2 regions of the Aquabacterium sp. G14 genome follow, and region 1 is predicted to be linked to the other one. Evidence: predicted binding sites of a transcription regulator. Region 1 holds the regulator's gene; the other holds the start of a gene.
The links. The regulator FliA, encoded in region 1, starts transcription of late flagellar genes. The targets are predictions, from matches to a motif close to CTAAAGTTTNNNNNNNNNNNGCCGNTA.
Positions count from the first base shown of each region.

Region 2: the regulator FliA is predicted to act here: its motif matches at 4,482-4,508, upstream of fliD (flagellar filament capping protein FliD).

Region 1 is NZ_JBBEYB010000005.1:126,957-132,467, forward strand. It holds gene WIT60_RS07745 (DUF3579 domain-containing protein) at 1-159, opposite strand, end outside; gene WIT60_RS07750 (aspartate aminotransferase family protein) at 497-1,696, shown strand; gene argF (ornithine carbamoyltransferase) at 1,699-2,631, shown strand; gene WIT60_RS07760 (methyl-accepting chemotaxis protein) at 2,755-4,185, opposite strand; gene WIT60_RS07765 (RNA polymerase sigma factor FliA) at 4,350-5,075, opposite strand; gene WIT60_RS07770 (P-loop NTPase family protein) at 5,081-5,511, opposite strand, start outside.
Region 2 is NZ_JBBEYB010000011.1:104,458-109,968, forward strand. It holds gene WIT60_RS12655 (flagellar brake protein) at 1-470, opposite strand, end outside; gene WIT60_RS12660 (flagellar protein FliT) at 489-836, opposite strand; gene fliS (flagellar export chaperone FliS) at 833-1,246, opposite strand; gene fliD (flagellar filament capping protein FliD) at 1,426-2,718, opposite strand; gene fliD (flagellar filament capping protein FliD) at 2,967-4,454, opposite strand; gene WIT60_RS12680 (flagellin) at 4,567-5,466, opposite strand.

The DNA of each region.
Region 1 (5,511 bases):
GGGGCCTTGCGCGGCACCGCCGGGGCGAAAGCCTGACATCACACCGGCCAGACGCTCGGCCCAGTCGCTGGGACGGAATGGGCGGCCGTTCTGGGTGATGCCCTGAATGAAGAATTCACGCGGTTTCTTGGGGGGGGAGGAAGGGGGGTACGTCGACACGGTGGCGCTTCCGACGGCTGCTCAATGGGTGAATTGACAGAAAAAAGCGACCCCCAGATTGTGTCTGGCAGTCACGACCTACAAGGTGAGCCCCCTGGCGGGTAACCCGGCGCAGCACCTTGTCACAGGACACGTCCGAAACCAGTGTTTCCGTCCATGACAGGACGTGATTGTCGTGGAGCCGAGCCCCCACCGCAAGCCCACTGCGCAGAATCCGCACCCGGCGAGTGGGGCTCACGCGCTGGCGCGCGCGCGCAAACGGTCGCCTTTTACATAGAATGTCCCTTGGCGCAGTGCCTGCTGCGCCATTTTTCTTTCCTGATGTGAGACCTGAGCCATGAACGCCCCCGTGTCGATGCCCCATGTGATGCCCACTTACGGCCGCCTGCCCATTGCCTTGTCGCATGGCGAAGGCGCCTACGTCTGGGACACCGAGGGCCGACGCTATCTGGATGGCCTGTCGGGCATCGCCGTCAACACCTTGGGTCACAAGCACCCGAAGCTGGTCGCGGCCTTGCAGGATCAGGTCACCAAGATGATCCACAGCTGCAACTACTATCAGGTGCCGCTGCAGGAAGAGCTGGCGCGCCTGCTGGTGGAGCGCTCGGGGCTGACCAATGCCTTCTTCTGCAACTCGGGCCTGGAGGCCAACGAGGCCGCGCTGAAGATCGCGCGCAAGTTCGGCCATGACAAGGGCATTCACCGTGCCGAAGTGATCGTGTGCGAACGCGCCTTCCATGGCCGCTCGATTGCCACGCTGTCGGCCACCGGCAACACCAAAATCCACGCCGGCTTCGAGCCGCTGGTGGAAGGTTTTGTGCGCGTGCCCTTCAACGACATTGCGGCGCTGGAAGCTGCCGTGGCCAGCCACCCCAACGTGACCGCCATCTTCATGGAAACCATCCAGGGTGAAGGTGGCATCACCCCGGCGCGTGTGGACTACCTGCAAGCTGCTCGCCGCATCTGTGACGACAAGGGCATCTTGCTGATGCTCGACGAGGTGCAGTGCGGCATGGGGCGCACCGGCAAGTGGTTCGCCCACCAGTGGGCGGGCATCCAGCCGGACGTGATGCCTTTGGCCAAGGGCCTGGGTTCGGGCGTGCCGATTGGCGCGGTGGTGTGCGGCCCCAAGGCGGCCAATGTGCTGCAAGCGGGCAACCACGGCACCACCTTCGGTGGCAACCCGCTGGCGATGCGGGCGGGCGTCACCACCATCGAGGCGATGGAAGAGGAGCAGTTGCTGGCGCAGGCCGACCATGTGGGCAAGCACCTGATGGCGGCGCTGCGACGCGACCTGGGCAGCGAGAAGGGTCTGAAGGAGATCCGTGGCCAAGGCCTGATGATCGGCATCGAGCTGGACCGCCCCTGCGGTGTGATCCTGACGCGCGCGATGGAGGCTGGCCTGCTGCTGAGTGTGACCGCCGACACCGTGGTGCGACTGCTGCCGCCCCTGATCTTCACGACCGAACAAGCCGACGACCTGGTCGCCATCCTGGCTCCCATCGTGCATCAATTCCTGTCTGAAAGCGTGGCCTGACCATGAAGCCCGGATTGAGTCTGATCAAGCATTACCTGCAGTTCAAGGACCTGCGTGCGCAGGAGTACGCCTACCTGTTTGACCGCGCCGCGATCATCAAGAAGCGGTTCAAGAACTACGAGAAGTACAACCCGCTGGCCGACCGCACGCTGGCGATGATCTTCGAAAAAGCGTCCACTCGCACGCGCGTGAGTTTCGAGGCGGGCATGTACCAGATGGGCGGCTCGGTGGTGCACCTGACCACCGATGGCAGCCAGCTGGGCCGCAGCGAGCCCATCGAGGACAGCGCCAAGGTGATTTCGCGCATGGTGGACCTGGTGATGATCCGCACCTACGAGCAGGCCAAGCTGGTGAAGTTTGCCGCCAACTCGCGCGTGCCGGTCATCAACGGCCTGACCAACGAGTACCACCCCTGCCAGATCCTGGCTGACATCTTCACCTACATCGAGCACCGTGGCTCGATCGAAGGCAAGGTGGTGGCGTGGGTGGGTGATGGCAACAACATGGCCAACACCTGGCTGCAGGCCGCAGAAATTCTGGGCTTCACGGTGCACGTGAGCACGCCCAGCGGCTACGAGATCGACCCGGCCGTGGCCGGCATCCAGTCCACCGACTGCTACAAGGTGTTCAAGGACCCGATGGACGCCTGCCGTGGCGCCGATCTGGTGACCACCGATGTGTGGACATCCATGGGCTACGAGGCCGAGAACGAGGCGCGCATGAAGGCTTTTGCCGACTGGTGCGTGGACCGCGAGATGATGGCCGTGGCCAAACCCAATGCCCTGTTCATGCACTGTCTGCCCGCCCACCGTGGCGAGGAAGTCGAAGCCGAGGTGATCGATGGCCCGCAGTCGGTGGTGTGGGATGAGGCCGAAAACCGCATGCACGTGCAGAAGGCGCTCATGGAGTACCTGCTGCTGGGACGCATCGGCTGATGCCCCTCCCCATGGGGCAGCGCTTCATGGGGACAGGCTCAGCGCCAGCGCACAAACCAAAGGGACTCCGAGGAGTCCCTTTGTCATGGGCGCGCAGAATGTCGCGCCTGGATCATGGCGATGTCAGCGATGCGCACTCTGGGCAGACACCCGGAACACCGCCATGGCGGCAACGAGCTCATCGGATTGCTGGCGCAGTCGCTCTGCCGCAGCAGCCGTCTGCTCCACCATGGAGGCATTTTGCTGTGTGGTCTGATCCAGCCGGGTGATGGCCAGGTTGATCTGGCCAACCCCATCGTTCTGCTCGGAACTGGAGACGGTGATTTCGCTGACCAGGGCACTGACGCGACGCACCTGTTCGACGACCTCACCGATGATTTCACCGGTGCTGCCAACCAGACTGCTACCGCTGTCCACCTGCTCGACACTGCGGGTGATGAGTTGCTTGATTTCCTTGGCCGCTTCGGCACTGCGCTGAGCCAGGTTACGCACTTCGCTGGCCACCACGGCAAAACCACGGCCCTGTTCGCCGGCCCGTGCGGCCTCGACCGCGGCATTGAGCGCCAGGATGTTGGTCTGGAAGGCGATGCCGTCGATGACGCCGATGATGTCGGTGATCTTGCGGCTGGACTGCTGGATGCCGGCCATGGTGTCCACCACGCGGTGCACAGCGTCACCACCGCGTGACGCCACATCGGAGGCCTGCCCTGCCAGGCGGTTGGCCTGGTGTGCGTTGTCCACGCTGGCGCGGATGGTGGAGGCAATTTCCTCGACCGACGCGGCGGTTTGCGCGATGCTGGCAGCCGCATCTTCGGTACGGCTGCTCAGAGACTGGTTGCCGTGCGCGATGTCGGCACTGGCCTGTCGGATGGCGTCGGCCGAGCGGTTCACCTGCTGGATCGCTGTTTCAATGTGCTGAAGGGCATCGAGCAGCTTGCGGCTCACGCGCCCCCGCGCTGACAGGTGAGACACCTGCAAATTGACCGTGCCATCGTCGCCTTGGATCTGTTCGACGATGCGCATCAATTCTTCGGCCGTGGCAAAGTCCGACCGGGCACGCAGGGCCAGCAAGACCAGCACGATCGACTCCACGACCACGTAGAGCGCATGCTCGATGACCCGCATGAAACTGGGTTCGGTGAAGCACATCGGGCCCCAACCCCAGGTCTGAAACTGGTTGAACGTGATGTGGTGAACGGCGATGGCAACCGCCCCGGCGATGATGGCCGCGCTGCTGCGATAAACCACCAAGCAAGCCAGGAAAGCAAACACGGCAAAGTGCGCCTCACTGTGTCCGCGCGCGACGTGGATCATCAGGCCGACCATGGTCATGCCCAGGACAGGCAGCCCCACGCGGCTGAGCAAGCCGCCTTTGGACATGGCCGCAACCCCCAGGGACAGGCCCATGAACAGCAAGCCCAACAACAATCCGAGGGTCAGGTTGTTGTAGATCCAGCCGTAAGCCAGGGTGCCCAGAAAAACAGCGGCGATGCCCCACAGCACCACAATGTCATGACGGTGGAACAGGTAACCGGGAGAGGAGTCAGCGCGCATGAAGATGTCCTTTTTCGTGGGCGCATCTTATCGGGACAACCCCGGAAAGGGTGCGCAAAAAAGCACGCTGCCACGGAAAATCAGGGGAGCGAACGCGATGCCCTTGATTTGAATCATTTCAAAGCCAACACATCACCAGACCACGCGCAGCGCTCCGGGCCCCCTCACCACTCTCGCAACTTGACACGCAGACGGGCGATGGATTGACTGTGCAGTTGGCAGACGCGGGATTCGGTCACCCCCAGCACAGCCGCGATTTCCTTGAGGTTCATGTCCTCTTCGTAATAGAGGCTCATGACAAGTTGCTCACGTTCGGGCAACTTCTTGATCGCTTCCACCAGGGCATGCCGCATGCGATCGTCCTGCAGGAGGCTGAGCGGGTCGCTGCCACTGTCGGCGACATGGCGATCCAGGTAATCCTGATCACCCTCGTCGCCACTCATGTCTTCCAGATAGATGAGTTGGGTGCCACGCACCTTGCCGAGCATGTCCTGGTAATCGGGCAGGCTCAAACCCATCTCGGCAGCGATCTCGCTTTCGTGCGGCGCACGCCCCAGGCGCTGCTCCAGACGATGAACGGCGCCTTCGATGTCGCGCTGCTGCTTGCGGGAGCCTCGGCTGAGCCAGTCCGCCCCTCGCAACTCATCGAGCATGGCGCCCCGGATGCGCTGGGTGGCAAAGGTTTCGATCTGCACCCCTTGCGCAGGATCGAAGCGGCTGAGCGCGTCGGCCAGACCGATCATGCCCACCTGGATCAGGTCGTCGACCTCGACGTTGGCAGGCAATTTGGCCATCATCTGATGCGCCAAGCGGCGCACCAGCGGACTGTACTGGCGCAACATGCCATTGACGTCGAGACGCCCTTTGGCGGTGTACGTGCTGGGTTCCATGTACATCAATTATGGGCCGAGGCAACGCGAGCCGGCAAGGCCGACCCTGGTGAGGTGAGGTGTTCGAAGGCGCTATCGCCCAAGCTCAAGGGCAAGGCACCGTGGAGCAACGCGGCAGCCATTTCCATGAAGTGGGGATCGGGATCGGCGGTGGCCGCTTGCTGGGGGTCGAGCTGATGTGCGCTGCGCTGGGCCACCCCCAGAAAGTCATCGGCGCAACGGGCCAGGCGCTGAGCGACAGGCTCGGCCTGGGCACTCTCGACGGGGGCGCACAGCAACAGGTCGTAGCTCATCCAGCCGCCGCGCTGGCTGAGGATCTTGACGGCCGCATAGGCATCCGTGAGGCCCTCGGCCATGTCATTGGTGAAAATCAGGGGGCGCAATGCCATGCCGCGAGCGGGTTGGCCGAACAGGCGCACGATCTCGCTGGCCGAGG
Region 2 (5,511 bases), on a different contig from region 1:
ACGCGCAGAGACAGCTCGGTTTTGGCCTGGAGCGGGTGGGCAAAATGGGCCGTTGGCATGGCGCTGACCGCAGGCCTGACGCGAAAACTGGTGCGCCGTTGAAAGCGGTACAGCTCGCGGGGGTAGCGCGCGTTGATGACATTGAGCTGGTCACCGTGCACCATCACCAGCCCCCCCAGGTCGAACTGCAGCTTGATGCTGTCGAGGTAGGCGACCGCCGTGACCTCGTTCGATTCCAGCAAGGCGCGCAGGCCGGCGTGGTTGCTTTCGCCGCTGAAACCCACGAGTTCCCGATCAGGCTCGATGTTCCAGATCAGCGTGGTGTAACTGTGCCCCTCGGGGCTGCTGAGGGTGACCAGGGTGCGGGAGGCTTCGACCTGGCGCAGCAGATCGAAGATCTCGATGGGGGACGTGATGCGGTAGTCATCCAGCGCGCTGGCTTGCGCGCGGTCGTTCAACGGTTTGCTCATCGTCCAGGATCGAGATACTCAGTGCATCTTCTTGGGGTCTATGGAAGCGCCCATCATACGGCTGAGATCGTGCAGCCATGGCTCGGTGAGCGTGCGGATTTCCGCATCGTTGAAGAGGATGCGCTGCATGATGCGGCTTTTGAGCGCGCGCTCGTCGCGGCCGAGGGTACGGCTTTCCGAGGCGTGCTTGAGTTGCGCGATCAGCACGGCGCAGGCGCCTTCGAGCTTGACCACGGTGTCCCAGTCGCCGGTGCGGGCGGCCTGCAGCATGTCCTGGCTGGCGGATTCGATGGCCTCGTAGTAGCCGAGCAGGTTGCGGGAGAGTTGCTCGGTTTCGCGGGCGGTGATGAGGTCGGGGGCGTTCATGCTTGGATCCTCATGGCTGCGGTCGAGGCGGGGGCGTCGGAGGTGGGGGCGATTTGCAGCCAAGCCTCACGAACAGGTTTGAGCAAGTTCACGCACTCGTCCAGCGCGGCGGTGTCGTTGCGCAGGTTGGCCTGGGTCAGGCGCAGGGTGATGTAGGCGTACAGATCGCTGAGGTTCTGGGCCACTTCGCCACCCTCGGCCAGGTTCAGGCTGGCTTTCAGACCTTCGTCGATGATGCGGATGGCCTTGCCAATGGCGGCGCCTTTGACCTCTACCTGCTTGTTCAGCATGGCGCCGCGTGCTTGCGCGATGCTGTCCAAGGCCCCGTTGAACAGCAAGGTGGTGAGTTGATGGGGGGATGCGCCGTTTACGCCGGTTTCGACGTCGATGCGGCGATAGGTGTTGCTCATGTTGCGTTGGCTGAACATGCTGGCAGTAGAACCTGTGGCTGTGGCGTACATCGTAGATCTCGTGCAGTGGATGCTGATAACAGCGTTGAATTGGTTATCGGCAGCACGGCCCGTAGCTTGACCCCTTTATGCCTGTTTGATGCCGTAGAAACAGGCCTCAAAAAAGCATCAGTTCCGGCTTATGCACGTGAGGCAACTGGCAGGATCGAAGATTCATTGTCTTCCATCCCGGTTTGGGATGGAAGACCTTGGTACTGATCCAGCAAACGCTGGCGAAGCAAGGTGCCCGCCGTGCTGCTGGGTGAGTTCGCAGCCAGGTCGGTGCTGGGCTGGGCAAGCGCGCCAGCATCTGGCGGGGTTGCGGTCGTGTTGGCCGGAAGGTCGGCCAGCACCTGTTGCGCCAGCATGGTCTGGCTTTGGCGCACAGCGGCGGAATCCTGCTGCAAGGCAGTGGACAGCTGCTGCGTGTTGATCTGCAACTCACCCGCAGGGGTGCGGGTCATGCCCGTTTGTGCCAGTGTGCGAGCCAACTCTGTGGGCTGATCGGGTGTGCCCAGCAGGCTCTCGGTGCCGCGTTGCACCGAGTTGGCCACGCTGCCGCCCAGCTTCTGCAAGGCGTTGTAAGCCTGGGTGAAGTTCTGGGCCGCTTGTTGCCTGCCTGTGCGGTCAGGCCCGACGTTGATGGTGGCCGGCATATCGGTGGGGCTTTTCAGGATCAGGCTTAAGCCCGCCTGGCTTTCGATGGCATTCAGCGGGGACTCCACCGCTTCGTCGTTGATCTGCGCCTTGGCATTGCTTGCAGATTGCAGCAATTGCATCCCGGTCGTGCCCATTGACGAGGGGTCAAACCCCAGCGCGCTCAGGGCTGCGACGTCCGAGCCGCTCTCAGCGGGCGCTTGGGGGGCGTCAGCCTCTTCGGTCGTGATCTTGAAGCCGTTGTCTGCTCCGGTGCCGGTCGAACGCAGCACCAGCCTGGAACCGGTCGCGTCAGACACCACCGTGGCGACCACGCCAAGCCCAGCGGCATTGATTTTGTCGCGCACGCGGTCCAGCGTGTCGTTTTTCGGGCCGAGCACCACGTTGGCCTTGGGCCAGTTGGGGTTGGGGGCGAAGGTGGTGGGGGGCACGTCCCACGAACCCATTTCGATGTTCAGCGTACCCAGCCCGACCACGGTGGAGAGCGACGAAAACGTGGCGGTGCTGGTGATTTGGGCCGACGCCAGTTGGGTTACGTTGACCTGATACGTTCCGGCTGGCGTCTGTGCATTGCTGCGTGCGGTGACAGCGGCGGGGGCGCCAGAGGATGCAACGGTGGATGACCACAGTGCTTTGCTGGTCAACTGCGATGCCGCTTCGGACAGGGCCGTGATGGCGCTTTGTCGCATGCCGCTAGATGAAATTTCAGCGACATCCTCCAGCTGGGGGGGGCGCGGCGTCTCAGTGTTCAGGCGTGCCAAAGAGGCGTTGCTCATCACTTTCGTGAGATCAACGCCTTCTGTTGTGCCGGCTGATGAGATCGTTGCCATGATGAACCCCCGATACCGCAAGACACCTTACAGAGGAGCAGTGACACCGCGTCACCAGAAAACTCCTTGATGTCTATGCCTTCGGTAGTTCGAAAGAGAACTTTAGGCTTGATCTAGATATGTTACAAATTCAATGGTGGCGGAGTGAGTGAAGCTGCGGAGTAGCCCATTGTCGGCCCGACTACCTCAGTCGATCACTTGTTGGAGTTATTGTTCCACTGCGTGACTTGCTGGTTTATGTAGGTCGACAGGGTGTTGAGGGATGCCATGCGGCCATCCAGCGCCTGATACTGCTTGTTCAGTCGCTCTGCCACCTTGGCCACCCGATCTTCCAACTTCTCCTGGTCTTTCTGATTCCGTGTCAGACTCTTGGTCAGGCCTTCTTTGCGGGTGGACAGTAGGCCGTCGGAGCCAGTCAACGCTGTGGCAAAGTCGGCCAATTTTTGGGCCATACCCGTAACGCCCGACTCGCTGTTGCCAGCAAACAATTTGGCGAGTTTGCTAGGGTCGGAAAGCGCGGCATCCAGCTTGGCGGTGTCCAGCGTGAGCGAGCCGTCGCGCGGCGTCGCGGCACTGCTGCTGGTCAGGCTCAGAATACTGAAATCAGCAGCCCCGTTGTCACTCAGCAGCCCTCGCAGGCGGCCACGGAGGTTCAGTACCGTGTTGTCGCCCTGCAAGGTGCCTCCGACCTTGGTGGCTGCATCGTAGGCCGTTTGCCTGGTGAGAAAGCCATTCAAGGCGTTGTAAGAGGCCGCGAACCGCTGTACCGCTGCGCGCTGCGATCCGGTGTCGTTGCCGATACTTAAAGTAACAGGCGATGTGGTGGTGGCCGCCACGGTGAAGCTCACACCTTCAATCACATCCGAAAACGTATTGTTGCTGGATGAAATTGCCAAGCCGTCAATGGTGGCACGCGCATTGGTTGCAGCCACCGTTTGTGTCATGCCTGTACCACCGACGGCTTGTGGGTTGATGTAATTCAGTTTGGCGAAGCCATCAGTCAGCGGAGTCTCGCTGTCGATCTGCGTCGCGCTGATGCGCATGGCATTTTCTTCGCCGGTGCTATTGCTGCGAACGAGCAGGCGGGCGCCGCTAGAGTCTTTCACGATGCTGGCAGTGACACCAGACTTGGCGTTGTTGATCGCATCCCGAACATCGGCCAATGTGGTGGTGGCGCTGTTGAACGTGAGGTCCAGCTTTTTGGCTTCGCCCTTAGGCACAAAGTCGCTGGGTGCGCTTTCGTCAATCGCGTTTGTTGCGGGGTCGTCGGCTGTTGCACCGCCAGACCAGGTGCCCAGTTCGATGGTCAGCTTACCGCTGCCCAGCACGCTGGTACTGCTGGCAAACGAGCCCGATGCCAAACTTTGAGCCGAAGCGAGTTGCTTGACCTGAACGCTATAGGTTCCACTGGCCGCACCAGCTTTGGCTGAGGCCGTGAGCGTGGAAGTATTGCTGCTTGTGGCTGTGTTTTGCGTCCACAAGCCGGCTTTGGTTAGCTCGGTCGCTGCAGCTGATAAATCCGAGATCAAGCTCTGGACTTGCCCATAGGTGGAGATTTGAGTCTGGATCCGAACCGCAGTCGATTGCAGGTTGGCGAGCGGCTTTTTTTCAAGGGCGACCAACTGCGACACGATGCTACTGACATCCAGCCCACTGCCGATGCCTGTTGATGAAATACTCATGGCAATGCCCTCCGAGCTTGAGGATGTTATCGGCCGGTACAAGCAACAACTTGAGGCTCGATTTGTTGTCGAGCCTCAAGTGTCATTTACTGCTGAACTCACGTCAAAGGGTTTAGCCCTGCAGCAGTTTCAGTACGTTCTGAGGCAACTGGTTAGCCTGGGCTACCATGGCGGTGCCAGCCTGCTGCAGGATCTGCGCGCGACTCAGGTTGGCTGTTTCCTGCGCAAAGTCGGCATCCATGATGCGGCTGCGCGAGGCGGTCAGGTTTTCGCTCATCGTCTGCAGGTTGTCGATGGTGGTGCTGAAGCGGTTCTGTACGGCACCCAATTCCGCGCGGCTGGAGTTGATGGCCGTCAAGGCTGCATCAATGGATGTCAGTGCTTCGTTTGCACCGGCGACGTTCGAGATATCCAGAGCGGATACGGCAACGCCTTGACCGGCGATGCTGAAGCTCTGTGTGCCACCTGTCAAAACACCGTCAAACACCACAGCGCCTGTCACACCCTCGGGAGCTGCGTAGGTGATGTTAATGGCCGCTCCGGTCGTGCCTGCAGCGCCCAAGCCGAACGTGGCCATAGTCGCGCCGGTGGTATTGGTGTCATTGAACGTCGTGGTGATGTTGCGACCATCAGCTGCGATCAGCTCGATACCCGAGCCAGTGTCTTTGGCGACCACACCTGTCACTGCCGACTTGGCATTGATGGCGTCGAGTGCGTTGGAGCGATTGGTTGTGGCATTGGTTGTGGCGCCAATAGTGATGTCAGTGCCATTGATGTTGACGGTAACATCACCAGGGGCGGTCACTTCTGTGCCGTCGGTTTGGGTTCCCTGGGCTACCGTTGTTTTGCCTGCGGTGGCCGACAGACCAGGTGCACCTGAGGCATTGATGGCTGCGGCAATGGCCTTGGCGTCGTTGGCGATGGTGCCAAGACTGTAGTCCGTGCCACCGATGGTGACTTTGGCTGCTGCTGTGGTATCGCTGGCAGTGCCGATGCTTTGGTTGGTTGCCAAGACGCCTTCAAACTTGCCCAGATCGCTGGTGCGTGCGCTGGCAAT